2 regions of the Brevibacillus sp. RS1.1 genome follow, and region 1 is predicted to be linked to the other one. Evidence: a T-box and tRNA genes for the amino acid it is inferred to sense, from the RefSeq annotation. Region 1 holds a T-box; the other holds one or more tRNA genes.
What was found. A T-box is a leader RNA that pairs with one kind of tRNA and senses whether it is charged. The one in region 1 lies ahead of serS (serine--tRNA ligase), so its partner is inferred to be a tRNA-Ser.
Positions count from the first base shown of each region.

Region 2: it has a tRNA-Ser gene. The T-box ahead of serS (serine--tRNA ligase) is inferred to sense a tRNA for this amino acid. The anticodon was not compared.

Region 1 is NZ_JABSVA010000011.1:133,004-139,113, reverse strand. Features, by position in the region: gene HP570_RS25370 (D-alanyl-D-alanine carboxypeptidase family protein) at 1-1,266, shown strand, start outside; gene pdxS (pyridoxal 5'-phosphate synthase lyase subunit PdxS) at 1,373-2,257, shown strand; gene pdxT (pyridoxal 5'-phosphate synthase glutaminase subunit PdxT) at 2,268-2,843, shown strand; T-box leader at 2,972-3,197, shown strand; gene serS (serine--tRNA ligase) at 3,251-4,531, shown strand; gene HP570_RS29720 (hypothetical protein) at 4,724-4,891, shown strand; gene aceB (malate synthase A) at 4,952-6,110, shown strand, end outside.
Region 2 is NZ_JABSVA010000001.1:939,245-945,354, reverse strand. Features, by position in the region: gene HP570_RS04415 (RtcB family protein) at 126-1,562, shown strand; gene HP570_RS04410 (hypothetical protein) at 1,843-2,385, shown strand; gene thiM (hydroxyethylthiazole kinase) at 2,351-3,160, shown strand; tRNA gene HP570_RS04395 (tRNA-Ser) at 4,052-4,144, shown strand; tRNA gene HP570_RS04390 (tRNA-Glu) at 4,153-4,226, shown strand; tRNA gene HP570_RS04385 (tRNA-Val) at 4,260-4,335, shown strand; tRNA gene HP570_RS04380 (tRNA-Leu) at 4,345-4,431, shown strand; tRNA gene HP570_RS04375 (tRNA-His) at 4,449-4,524, shown strand; gene HP570_RS04370 (glyoxalase superfamily protein) at 4,610-4,975, opposite strand; gene HP570_RS04365 (EamA family transporter) at 5,341-6,110, opposite strand, start outside.

The DNA.
Region 1 (6,110 bases):
GCTGTTTTTGCTACAGCAATGGGAGGAATGGTTTCAAAGGTAGAAGCTGCCCCTGTAGCATCTCAAGCGAATTTACAACTGGAAGCGAAGTCTGCCATTCTTGTTGAGGCATCGACGGGAAAGGTTCTCTATAGTAAAGATCCTGATGTAGCACTTCCGCCTGCGAGTATGAGTAAAATGATGAGCGAATATCTGGTTCATGATGCCATCAAGCAAAAGAAAATGAAATGGGATGATGTCGTCCCTGTAAGTGAATATGCGTTTTATATCGCTAAAATTTCTGATTCGTCTGGTGTGTATTTGAATTTAGGCGAATCCTTTACGGTTAAACAATTGTACGAAGCGATGGCAATTGTATCGGCCAATGACGCTACTGTACTTTTGGCTGAGCATATCGCAGGCAGTGAGGCAGCCTTTGTTGAACTGATGAACAAGAAGGCAGCAGAGCTTGGTATGAAAAATACTTCGTTCGTCACTTCTACTGGTTTGCCAGCCGATGAGTTAGGTCCATACTCTGTTCAGACCGATCAAAAAGAAAACCTGATGTCTGCTCGTGATTCAGCGATCCTTGCCCGTGCTCTGATTCACGATTTCCCGGATGCGTTGGAGACCTCCAAAAAACCAATCTTCACCTTCCGTACAGGTACACCAAATGAGTGGACTAAGAAAAACTATAACTGGATGCTGCCTAGTCTGATCAGTTACTACCCAGGTGTAGACGGATTAAAAACGGGGCACACAGATGCAGCAGGTTATTGTTTTACAGGTACGGCTGTTCGCGACAACATGCGTTTGATTAGCGTCGTGATGAAAGCAAGCACCGAGTCAAAGCGTTTTGCTGAGACGAGAAAACTGTTTGACTACGGTTTTGGCAATTTCAAACTCACAAAACAAATGGACAAGAATGTACCAGTCAAAGGATTTGAAACAGCTCCTGTGAAAAACGGTGTAGAGGTAACTGTACCAGTCGTTACAGGCAGTGAAGTAAATATGATCACCAAAACCGGTACGGAAGCAAAATACACGCCAACGGTTACCTTCCAGGAGCTAACCGCACCGATTCAGCAAGGACAAGTTGTCGGTAAGATCGTTTTGAAAGAAGAAGGTATGAAGGAATCGGATTACTTGCAGCCTGAAGACGCAGCAAAAGCAGGCGTGGATATCGTAGCAGGACAGGCAGTAGAGGAAGCGAGCTGGATTCGTCTGTTCTTCCGCAGCATTATAGAGTTTTTCAGCAATTTGTTTAGCAGTGGAACCGGAAATTAAATAACTATTGTTTTCCCCTACATCTATCGTTTACAATGACGGTAACAGGAACCATAACACCGCATAACAGTTTCGGTTCTGACTCATGATGTAGGGGGTATTTGTAATGGTACAAGTAGGAACGTCCCGCGTTAAAAGAGGTATGGCTGAAATGCAAAAAGGCGGCGTCATTATGGACGTCGTGAATGCTGAACAAGCGAAAATTGCAGAAGCAGCGGGTGCTGTTGCTGTAATGGCTTTAGAGCGTGTACCGTCTGACATTCGTGCAGCTGGTGGAGTTGCGCGTATGGCTGACCTTGGCATTGTAGAGGAAGTACTGAATGCTGTTTCGATCCCTGTTATGGCAAAAGCTCGTATCGGTCATTTTGTTGAAGCGCGTGTTCTCGAATCTCTGGGTGTAGATTATCTTGATGAGAGTGAAGTGCTCACTCCGGCAGATGACTTGTACCATATCAATAAAAAAGAGTTCACTGTACCGTTTGTATGTGGCGCCCGTGATCTGGGTGAAGCCCTCCGCCGTATTGGGGAAGGTGCATCCATGATCCGTACAAAAGGTGAGCCAGGTACCGGAAACATTGTAGAGGCTGTTCGTCACATGCGCACGATGATGTCCCAAATCCGCAAAGTGCAAGCCATGTCCTACGATGAACTGATGGCGGAAGCCAAAAACCTGGGTGCCCCATACGAACTGCTTGAAGAGGTACACAAAACAGGTAAGCTGCCAGTTGTAAACTTCGCAGCAGGTGGAGTAGCAACACCAGCAGATGCTGCCCTGATGATGCAACTCGGTTCCGATGGCGTGTTTGTTGGCTCTGGTATCTTTAAATCAGAGAATCCAGAGAAGTTTGCTCGCGCGATTGTGGAAGCGACCACCCACTACACAGATTACGAACTGATTGCTCGCGTATCCAAAGGCTTGGGGACGGCAATGCCAGGAATCGAAATCTCCAAAATTCGTGAAGCTGATCGCATGCAAGAGCGCGGCTGGTAAGGTGAGTAGCATGAAAATCGGCGTACTCGCTCTACAAGGAGCTGTAGCAGAACATCTGCGAATGCTAGAAGAGGTTGGTGCCACAGCTGTCCCGGTCAAAAGAGTAGAAGAACTGGATGACCTTGATGGACTGGTCATTCCTGGCGGAGAAAGCACCACGATTAGCAAGCTGATGCACAAGTACGGATTCATGGAGGCGGTTCAAGAGTTCGGTAAGGCGAATAAGCCGATCTTCGGAACTTGCGCAGGAGCGATTCTTCTGGCGAAACGGATTCAAGGACAAGACGATTACCATTTAGGCTTGATGGATATCAAAGTGGAGCGGAATGCTTTTGGTCGCCAAAAGGAGAGCTTTGAAGTCTTGATGCCTGTTGCCGATGTGGGGGCAGATTACCCGGCAGTGTTCATCCGGGCACCGTATATCATGGAAGTGGGAGAGAACGGTCAAGTCTTGGCTAAGCACGAAGATAAGATTGTTGTCGCCCGAAGCGGTCACTATTTGGCAGCAGCCTTTCACCCAGAATTGACCGAAGATACAAGACTGCACAAATACTTTCTCGACATGGTTAAGGAATACAGAAGCTAGTTGTCATACCGGAAGATCGGGCCCTTAAAAAGGCGCCGATCTTCTTTTTTCTGTAAAGATCGAGGTGGGGTGGTCTTTACATACGTATAGAACCTGTAGTACAGTTAACAATAATAGTATTCATGAATGAGAATGCGATGATGAGAACAAGTACTTCACAAGAGCCAGGCCTAGAGAGTCGGTGGTAGGTGCGAACCGATCCGGTTATGTGAGGGAATCCATCTCGGAGTGGCAAAGGAACAACAACTTTGTCCGGAACCGTCCCGTTATGACGGAAGAGTGGACATATGCATGAAGGATTACTGCATGTGTCAACGAGGGTGGCAACGCGGGTATACAACACTCGTCCCTTACCAGGGGACGGGTGTTTTTTGTTTTTTTTCAATACGATTCGGAGGGATTTACACATGTTGGACGTAAAAGTATTACGCCAGGATCTAGAAGAAGTAAAACGCCGTTTGGCTCACCGTAATGAAGATATTTCTGCGTTGGATCAATTCGTAGAAGTAGATGAAAAGCGTCGCGAAGTCATCCAAGAAGCAGAAGCGTTGAAAAATAAGCGTAATACGGTATCCGAACAAGTAGCGGTTATGAAACGCAATAAGGAAAATGCAGACCATCTGATCGCGGAAATGAAAGAAGTAAATGAGCGCATCAAGGCTTTGGATGAAGAGCTGCGCCAACTGGATGAACAGCTGGAGTTCATTTTGCTGAGCCTCCCGAACCTTCCGCATGAAAGCACGCCGATCGGTACGACAGAAGACGATAACGTGATTGCCTGGACATGGGGAGAGCCACGTGCGTTTGACTTCGAGATTAAGCCTCACTGGGAGCTGGCTAGTCAAGCAGGCATCCTCGATTTTGAAACCGCGGCAAAAGTAACAGGAAGCCGTTTTGTTTTCTATAAAGGCTTGGGTGCACGTCTGGAGCGCGCACTGATGAACTTCATGATGGATTTGCACTCGAACGAGCATGGCTATGAAGAAGTGATCCCACCGTTTATCGTCAACCGTACGAGCATGACGGGAACGGGTCAATTGCCTAAGTTTGAAGAGGATGCATTCAAAATCGAGGGACCAGATTACTTCCTGATTCCAACGGCAGAGGTGCCAGTCACCAATATGCATCGTGATGAAATCATGGATGGAGCGGATCTCCCTCGCTACTACACTGCTTTCAGCGCATGTTTCCGCTCGGAAGCGGGTTCTGCCGGTCGTGATACGCGTGGGTTGATTCGTCAGCATCAATTCAACAAAGTTGAGTTGGTGAAATTCGTGAAACCAGAAGAGTCTTATGACGAACTCGACAAGCTGGTGAAAAACGCTGAAAAGGTACTTCAACTGCTTGGACTACCATACCGTGTTCTTAGCATGTGCACAGGCGATCTTGGTTTTACGGCTGCGAAGAAATTCGACATCGAGGTTTGGATTCCGAGTGGCGACACATACCGTGAGATTTCGTCTTGCTCGAACTTTGAAGATTTCCAAGCGCGCCGTGCCAATATCCGTTTCCGTCGCGATACGAAATCGAAGCCAGAATTTGTGCATACATTGAATGGTTCTGGTTTGGCGATTGGACGTACAGTAGCAGCAATCTTGGAGAACTACCAAGAGGCAGACGGAGCAATCGTGATTCCAGAAGTTCTTCGTCCATACATGGGCGGAGTAGACAAGATCGCACCGAAGTAATAACCGAGAAATTTAAAAAGCAGCTCTTGATCCATAACGGGTCAAGGGCTGTTTTATATTGTGTACTAATACAGGCGAATTTTTTTAAAAAACGTGTTGCACTGTACTAATCTCTGTTATATAATAAAAACAAATTTTAAGAATATTGTTTTAATACAGAAATGGAGGAATGGAGAATGGACTGCTATCGGTGTGAAGGAAACGGAGAACAAAATTGCCCAAGATGTGGAGGCGTTGGTCGTGATGCCAACGGAGCGGCTTGCCACAAGTGCATGGGAGACGGGCATGTATGCTGCAGTCATTGTAGTGGCAGCGGGTATCAGGAGTAAGGACATTTTTTTTGTCACTACTGTTATATAATAAAAATAATTTTATCAATCTGTACCATAATAACTTTGAATTGAGGGAGGAGGGGCTGTTTTGACTACCGTACCAACGAATCCATATCCGCTGGAGGTGCAGATTTCCGGTGAGATGCACCCTGGTTATCAAGAAATCCTGACACCAGAAGCGATTCAATTCGTGATGAAGCTGGAGCAAAGGTTTGGCGACAGACGACAACAATTGTTGGCGAAACGCGTGGAGCGTCAATTGCAAATCGATGCAGGCCAACTGCCGGATTTTCTACAGGAGACAGCGGACATTCGTAAAGGAGATTGGACTGTTGCTCCATTGCCCAAAGATTTGCAGGACAGACGGGTGGAGATTACAGGACCTTCGGGTGACCGAAAAATGGTCATCAATGCACTGAACTCGGGTGCTCGGCTTTTCATGGCTGACTTTGAGGACGCGAACTCACCGACCTGGGAGAACACCATCCAAGGCCAAATCAACATGAAGGATGCGGTACGCCGCAATATCTCTTACATCAGTCCGGAGGGCAAATCATACACCCTCAATGAAAAGACAGCGGTTTTGATCGTGCGTCCTCGTGGCTGGCATCTTGAAGAAAAGCACATCCTCCTCGATCAAAAACCGATCTCCGGCAGCCTGCTTGATTTCGGACTTTACTTTTACCACAACGTAGATGCTCTTATCGCGAATCAGACAGCACCGTATTTCTACTTACCGAAACTGGAGAGCCACTTGGAGGCTCGACTCTGGAACGACGTCTTCCTTTTCGCGCAGGATGAATTAAATATTCCACGCGGTACTATTCGCGCGACAGTATTGATCGAAACGATTCTCGCAGCCTTTGAGATGGATGAGATTCTGTATGAGCTGCGCGAGCATAGTGCAGGACTGAATTGCGGACGTTGGGATTACATTTTCAGCTATATCAAAAAGCTGCGGAATCAGCCTGATGTCATTACGCCGGATCGTGCGCAAGTAACTATGACGGTTCCGTTCATGAAAGCATACACCACGCTGGCCGTGAAGACTTGCCATAAACGGATGGCGCCTTGCATTGGGGGAATGGCTGCACAAATTCCGGTGAAAAATGACCCGGTACAAAACGCAGAAGCCATTGCCAAAGTGCGCGCTGACAAAGAGCGGGAAGCGTACGATGGACATGATGGGACTTGGGTTGCTCACCCGGGGCTAGTGCCAGTAGCTATGGAAGTGTTCGATCGCCTGA
Region 2 (6,110 bases), on a different contig from region 1:
GAGGCTGGAGAGAAGTCAATGAGAAAGTGAGGTTCGTAATACTTTTACCATGTTCAAATCACATGCGCAGATGGAAAATAAGGGTATGAAAAACAGCGCAGCTGTGAGAGACAGGAGAAATAATGATGAAAACAATTTTGCATGGAAACAACCATCGTGAAGTGAAGCTGGAGCATGGAAATGTGCACGTTTTTGCGAATGACGAAGTCTTTGCGAGCTTCGGTGAACGCGTATACCAAATGGCAGACAATAATTTGCGTATTCCGCGAAATGTTTATTTCTCGTATACCCCTGATGCGCATGTAGGCGTTGGGACTTGCATTGGGACGACAGCGGTTTGGAATCTGTCGGATGGATTTGTCTCGCCATCCATCGTCGGATCAGACATTGGATGTGGAATGCGTGTGCATCTGACTCCCTTGCATCGAGACGACCTCAAAGACAAGAGCCTAAAGCGGGCATTGATCGAGGCGATCGAAGCGTACGTCCCGACAAACGAGCGGGGAAATACGCATTTTACGGATATTCGCTTGGAGGAAGTGGTGAAGCATGGCTTACAAGGACTGCCGAGCAACTACATTCCAGACACAGAAGCAGCGCCTGACACCTTTAGCCGTTCTTTCTCGCATGTGGAAAAGTACACATTTGAATTCGACCATTCCTTCCTGGAGCAAATACCGCAAAAATCTTGGAGTCGTGCCTGGGGCCAGTTGGGAACATTAGGGGGCGGTAACCACTTTATTGAAATCCAGCATATCGAGATCGCGGAGGAGAACAGGGAAATTGCGAAAGCGTGGGGACTGTTCGACGGCCAGGTCGTCATCATGATTCATTCCGGTTCGCGGGCGTGGGGGGCTATGTTAGGGAGGGATTACACCAAAAGCTTCAAAGAAGTCATGTACAAATGGGGGATTCATAATCCCGAGCCAAGCCTGGTGTATGCTCCGATCCAAAGCGAGGAAGGGCAACAGTATTTGAATTTGATGTACTCCGCGCTGAACTTTGCGGTAACGAATCGGCATATGATTGGATTTTCAGTAGAGCAGGCGTTTCGCGATATTTTTGGTAGAGAGACGCGTACACCAGTGCTGTATGATCTGATGCATAATTACGCCTTGAAAGAATTCCATCGCAATTCGCCGGTGCTCGTCCACCGCAAAGGAGCGACAAAGGCGTTGCCAGCAGGCCATTTCCAAAATCCGAAGGCTTACCGTAAAACGGGACATCCAGCATTGATTCCAGGTTCTATGGGAACATCGTCCTATATCATGGTTGGATCGGAGGCTGGCGCCAAAAACTTTTATTCGATCTGTCATGGTGCAGGGCGTGTTCGTTCCCGCAAAGCAACCAAGGAGCTTGTGACCATCGATCAATTCGAGCAGGCAATGCGCGTGGGACAGGAAGATGAGATCATGGTGAATCACCGTTCGCTCGCTTCCATCCTTGATGAATGCCCGCAAGCCTATAAAGATGTGGATCAAATCATTGATTCCGTTGTGGGAGCAAATCTTGCCACTGTCGTAGCAAAATGTAACCCTCTTATTGCCATAAAAGGAGTATAATGAAGAGTGGCTTCCTGAAAATTTTGGGGGAGCCACCTTTTGTGATTTAACTTACACTAAAATACAGGAATTAAATTGTGAACAAATTGCTGAAAAGTTTCAAAAAATAGGTTCGAATGTAACATAAATTGCATCGCTTCCTCAACCGATACCAAAAGAGAGACAAAATAGGGGAGATAGGGGAACAGATATGCCTACATACTATTACTTCACCTGCCTAAAATGCCGAACCCGGGGGGGAGTTTTCGGCGAACAGGCCTGGGGCTGGGGAAACTTTGATATGATCGAGTCCTTCAAATACCTGGCTCACCACATCCGTACTTGCGGAGAAAATTCGATTCGCGTGATTTCTGAGGATGTAGATGATTATGTAGATCAGCTACACGGAGAGTACAACACCTTCCTTGAGCAAACGAAGCATATATTTCCGCATTCCAAGGATTGGGAGTTCCTTGATCGATGGAAAACACTAAAAGTAGAAGAAATGAAGCTAAAATGGGTCGAGGAAAACCGGATCATGCATCCAGATGATCGGATGAAAATATGCGGAGTGCTTGATGCCGTGGATATCTTGAAAGAAGGGGCGGGAAGAGTCTCGTTCAGTGCTAGTGTGACGGATGATGATGGGAAGGTGTGGAAAATCGTAGCGAATATGCGCGAATTACCCATCTTAAAACACACGTATATCATCATTGGCGTCATACAAGAGCATTCTATATTAGGAGAAGTCATCGAGGTGTACAAGATGATTCCACGAGTCTCTGTTCAGGAGGAAAGGGGTAACGATCATGATTCTGGAGACAATCGGGCAATTACTAATTAAAGTGCGCGAGGAAAATCCACTCGTTCATAATATAACGAACGTAGTTGTCACAAACTTTACAGCGAACGGCTTGTTAGCTCTCGGTGCATCCCCTGTCATGGCGTACGCCAAACAAGAGGTGGCAGATATGGCAAAGATCGCCGGAGCTCTTGTATTGAATATAGGGACATTGAATGAGCACGAGATCGAAGCGATGTTAATCGCAGGAAAATCCGCGAATCAGCATGGAGTGCCTGTTTTGTTTGATCCGGTGGGGGCGGGAGCAACATCGTATCGAACCGAGACAAGTCAACGTCTTGCCCAGGAACTAGATATAGCCCTCATAAGAGGAAATGCTGCCGAGATTGCGAACGTTATCGGGGAGCGGTGGGAGATTAAAGGTGTAGATGCGAAGGAAGCAGGCGGAGATGTCGAGGACCTAGCGAGAGCAGCAGCGAAAAAACTAAGAACAATCGTTGCGATTACGGGCAAGGTTGACGTTATTTCGGACGGAGAAACGACTTACTCGATCCATAATGGTCATCCAATCTTAACGAAGGTGACCGGAACAGGCTGTTTGTTAACGTCTGTTATGGGAGCGTTTGCAGCCATTGCAAAAGACAAGCTGATCGCAGGAGCTGCGGCATTGGTATGCTACGGTGTTGCTGCTCAGCTGGCAGCCGAGAAAGCAGCAGGAGTAGGTCCAGGCAGTTTCCAAATCGAATTTTTGAATGCCTTGCATAACTTGACCGCAGACGATGTTCGCCGTTTTGGATACATCGAAAAAAGGGAATAAAAATTCCCCTTTAAAAAAGGGGAGAAAAATGGCCGTAGAACGATTAAGCTAGATATGTTAGACAGTAGCTGTAATTTCGTAGTGAATAAGACAGCAGCTTCTTCTGATGCTCTGAGAGTGATAGGAATATAAATTCAACGTGATCATCATCGTATGGACGGACATAAAAACGGGAAATACCATGACAAATAATTTCTCTCTTTAACGTCAGTGCCACACTGGCGTCTGTTCGTATGTGCAATTCCACGCTGCGTACCCTCCTTGGACATTCAATAGAGTACCAAAAAAATACAAGGAAAAACAAGGTAATTATGTCTGAATCATGTCCAAGTTGTTACCGTTTTTTGGATGAAAACTGACAAGGAAAACGATTCAGAAAAGGCTAGCGAGGATTGCTGGGAAAGCACCCTGTACGAGAGAAAAAATTCGAGATGATTCCGGCCATTCTCCCTTTTTCCGTTGTGTTGTTTACTTTATTTCGAAGGCAGCGTACGAGCTCCTGATCGCAGTGACAAGAGAAATAGCCGTGCTTTACATAGCATTCATCATGCCTCTTGCAGCATCTGTCGACATTATCAATTGGCGCAGCCGGCCCGGAGCATCCAGGCCCACACCAGTTTCCGTACAAACAGGGGAAGCCTACTGAACGGTGTTTTCTTTTTGACAACTAACATCACTCCGTCTTGTAAAGGAATACTACTTGTATCATATTGAACAAGAAGGGAAGTTGCTTTAGGCAATCTCCCTTTTTTCGTTTCGATTCGATAGATAATCGCCTGACATGAATGGCTCGGAGATGGACAAAGGGAAAAACTTTCAAAATATCACTTGATATCATGTTGTGAATATGATAGATTAATTCTTGCCGAAGCGAACGCTTGCAGGCTCAATGGATGGATGTCCGAGCGGCCGAAGGAGCACGATTGGAAATCGTGTAGGCGGTGTCGAACCGTCTCGTGGGTTCAAATCCCACTCCATCCGCCATCATACTTGGCCCGTTGGTGAAGCGGTTTAACACAGCAGCCTTTCACGCTGTCATACAGGGGTTCGAATCCCCTACGGGTCACTTAGAAAAATCCCTACATCTTGTAGGTGATTTGGAGGCTTAGCTCAGCTGGGAGAGCATCTGCCTTACAAGCAGAGGGTCGGCGGTTCGATCCCGTCAGCCTCCACCATTTTTATATGCGGTCGTGGCGGAATTGGCAGACGCGCTAGATTCAGGTTCTAGTGGTGGCAACACCGTGGAGGTTCAAGTCCTCTCGACCGCACCAAGCAAACCCTATATATGGCGGTCGTGGCGAAGGGGTTAACGCACCGGATTGTGGCTCCGGCACTCGTGGGTTCAAGTCCCATCGATCGCCCCATCTATTTATGTTCAAAATGTAAAAATGAAATAGCCCAGCGGTGGCTCCTGTAAAGGAACTCCGGCTGGGCTTTCTTTGTATTTGTTTACGAGTGATCTGGCTGATAAAAGTGAAGGCGATTTCCAAAAGGATCGGTCACGCTCACTTCACGCGTTCCCCACGGCGTCTCCTCTAAACCAGGACGAGCATACTTGTACTCTTGGCGCAACAGGGACTGATGAAAAAGCTCAATGTTCTCTACCTGTACGCGAATCGCTGAGCCAGGACAAGCATCCCCGTGATGCTCAGACAGATGAAGTGTGCACGATGGAGAGGAAATTTGCATGTATAAAGGAAAATGATCCTCGTAACGATGCTCCCAATCAATTTGAAAACCTAGAAAATCCACGTAAAACTCTCTTGCCTTCTCAACATCAAACATACGAAAAATCGGCGTGATAATCTGATTCATTTGCCTAGACACCTCCGGATTGTATTGAGGGAGGCGAGGTGCATCCCTTCGTGAAAAATCGTTCGGACAAGCACTTGTGAAATCGTATGCATGTCAGATTCCGTTGCGGGAAACTCTGCTTCTAATCGATCCTTGTAAGCGGCTTGTATCTTCTGAGGTTGTTCTTGTAATAGGGAGAAGAGCACGGCGAGTTTCGGTGGCTGCGTATCCCAATCAGCAGGCTTTCCCCCTAGAGTGGCAGTCTTTGTAAATAAATTCGAGTCAAAGATTCTACCTTCCTTCCATAAAAAGAGGGAGCATCATCAAAAAAGCGTGCAGAGCCAATTCGTCTGCACGCTTTTTGTATGCGGTTATAAGAAACGGCGCTACATTCTTTCCTGCTCGAGGGCGTGAGAAGGGGAGAATAGTTTCCGCCATTTTACTTGCGGTACGCAGATGGCAGCAAGGATCATGAATACGCCACCCCATTGAGGGAGAGAGACAGTCTCTTGAAGTACGAAGCTCGACAAGAGCACGACAGTGGGTAGCTCGACTGCACTTAAAATGGTAGCCAGTCCATTGCCGATCCGTGGCACACCGACAGCCAAACAGAAGATGGGAATGACCGAACCGAAGATCGCAACCAAAAGACCAAGCGGCAGCAAACCTTGCAGAAGCTGACCATTTACCAGGAAAGTTGGTGGATAAACGATCGAGAGCATCAGGGCAGCCATACTAATCGAAATCGCGCTTCGCAAGTAGGGGTCCATTCCTGGAAGAATTCGCCCGCTAAAGAAAATAACCAAGGCAAAGGTCGCGCCTGACATCAGACCGAAGATCAGTCCGACCATGTCTACACTCTGAATTCCGCTTTCGCTAAGTCCACTTGCAAGAACGGTCCCTGCTCCAAGCATAGCCAGAGACACCCATTTTTCAGCGGTCGGCCATTTGCGATCCACAATCGCCTCCAGCAAAACGCCGATCCAGGTAAACTGAAAGAGGAGAACGATTGCGAGCGAAGCAGAAACCCGGCTAACAGCCTGATGGTAAAAAAGACTGGTTGAGGCCATCATGAGGCTGGCTGGTGCCAAAAGCAACAAATACTTGAACGAAAACCGTTGCTTGGAGAAAAAGATGGCCATGACCGTCATGATCA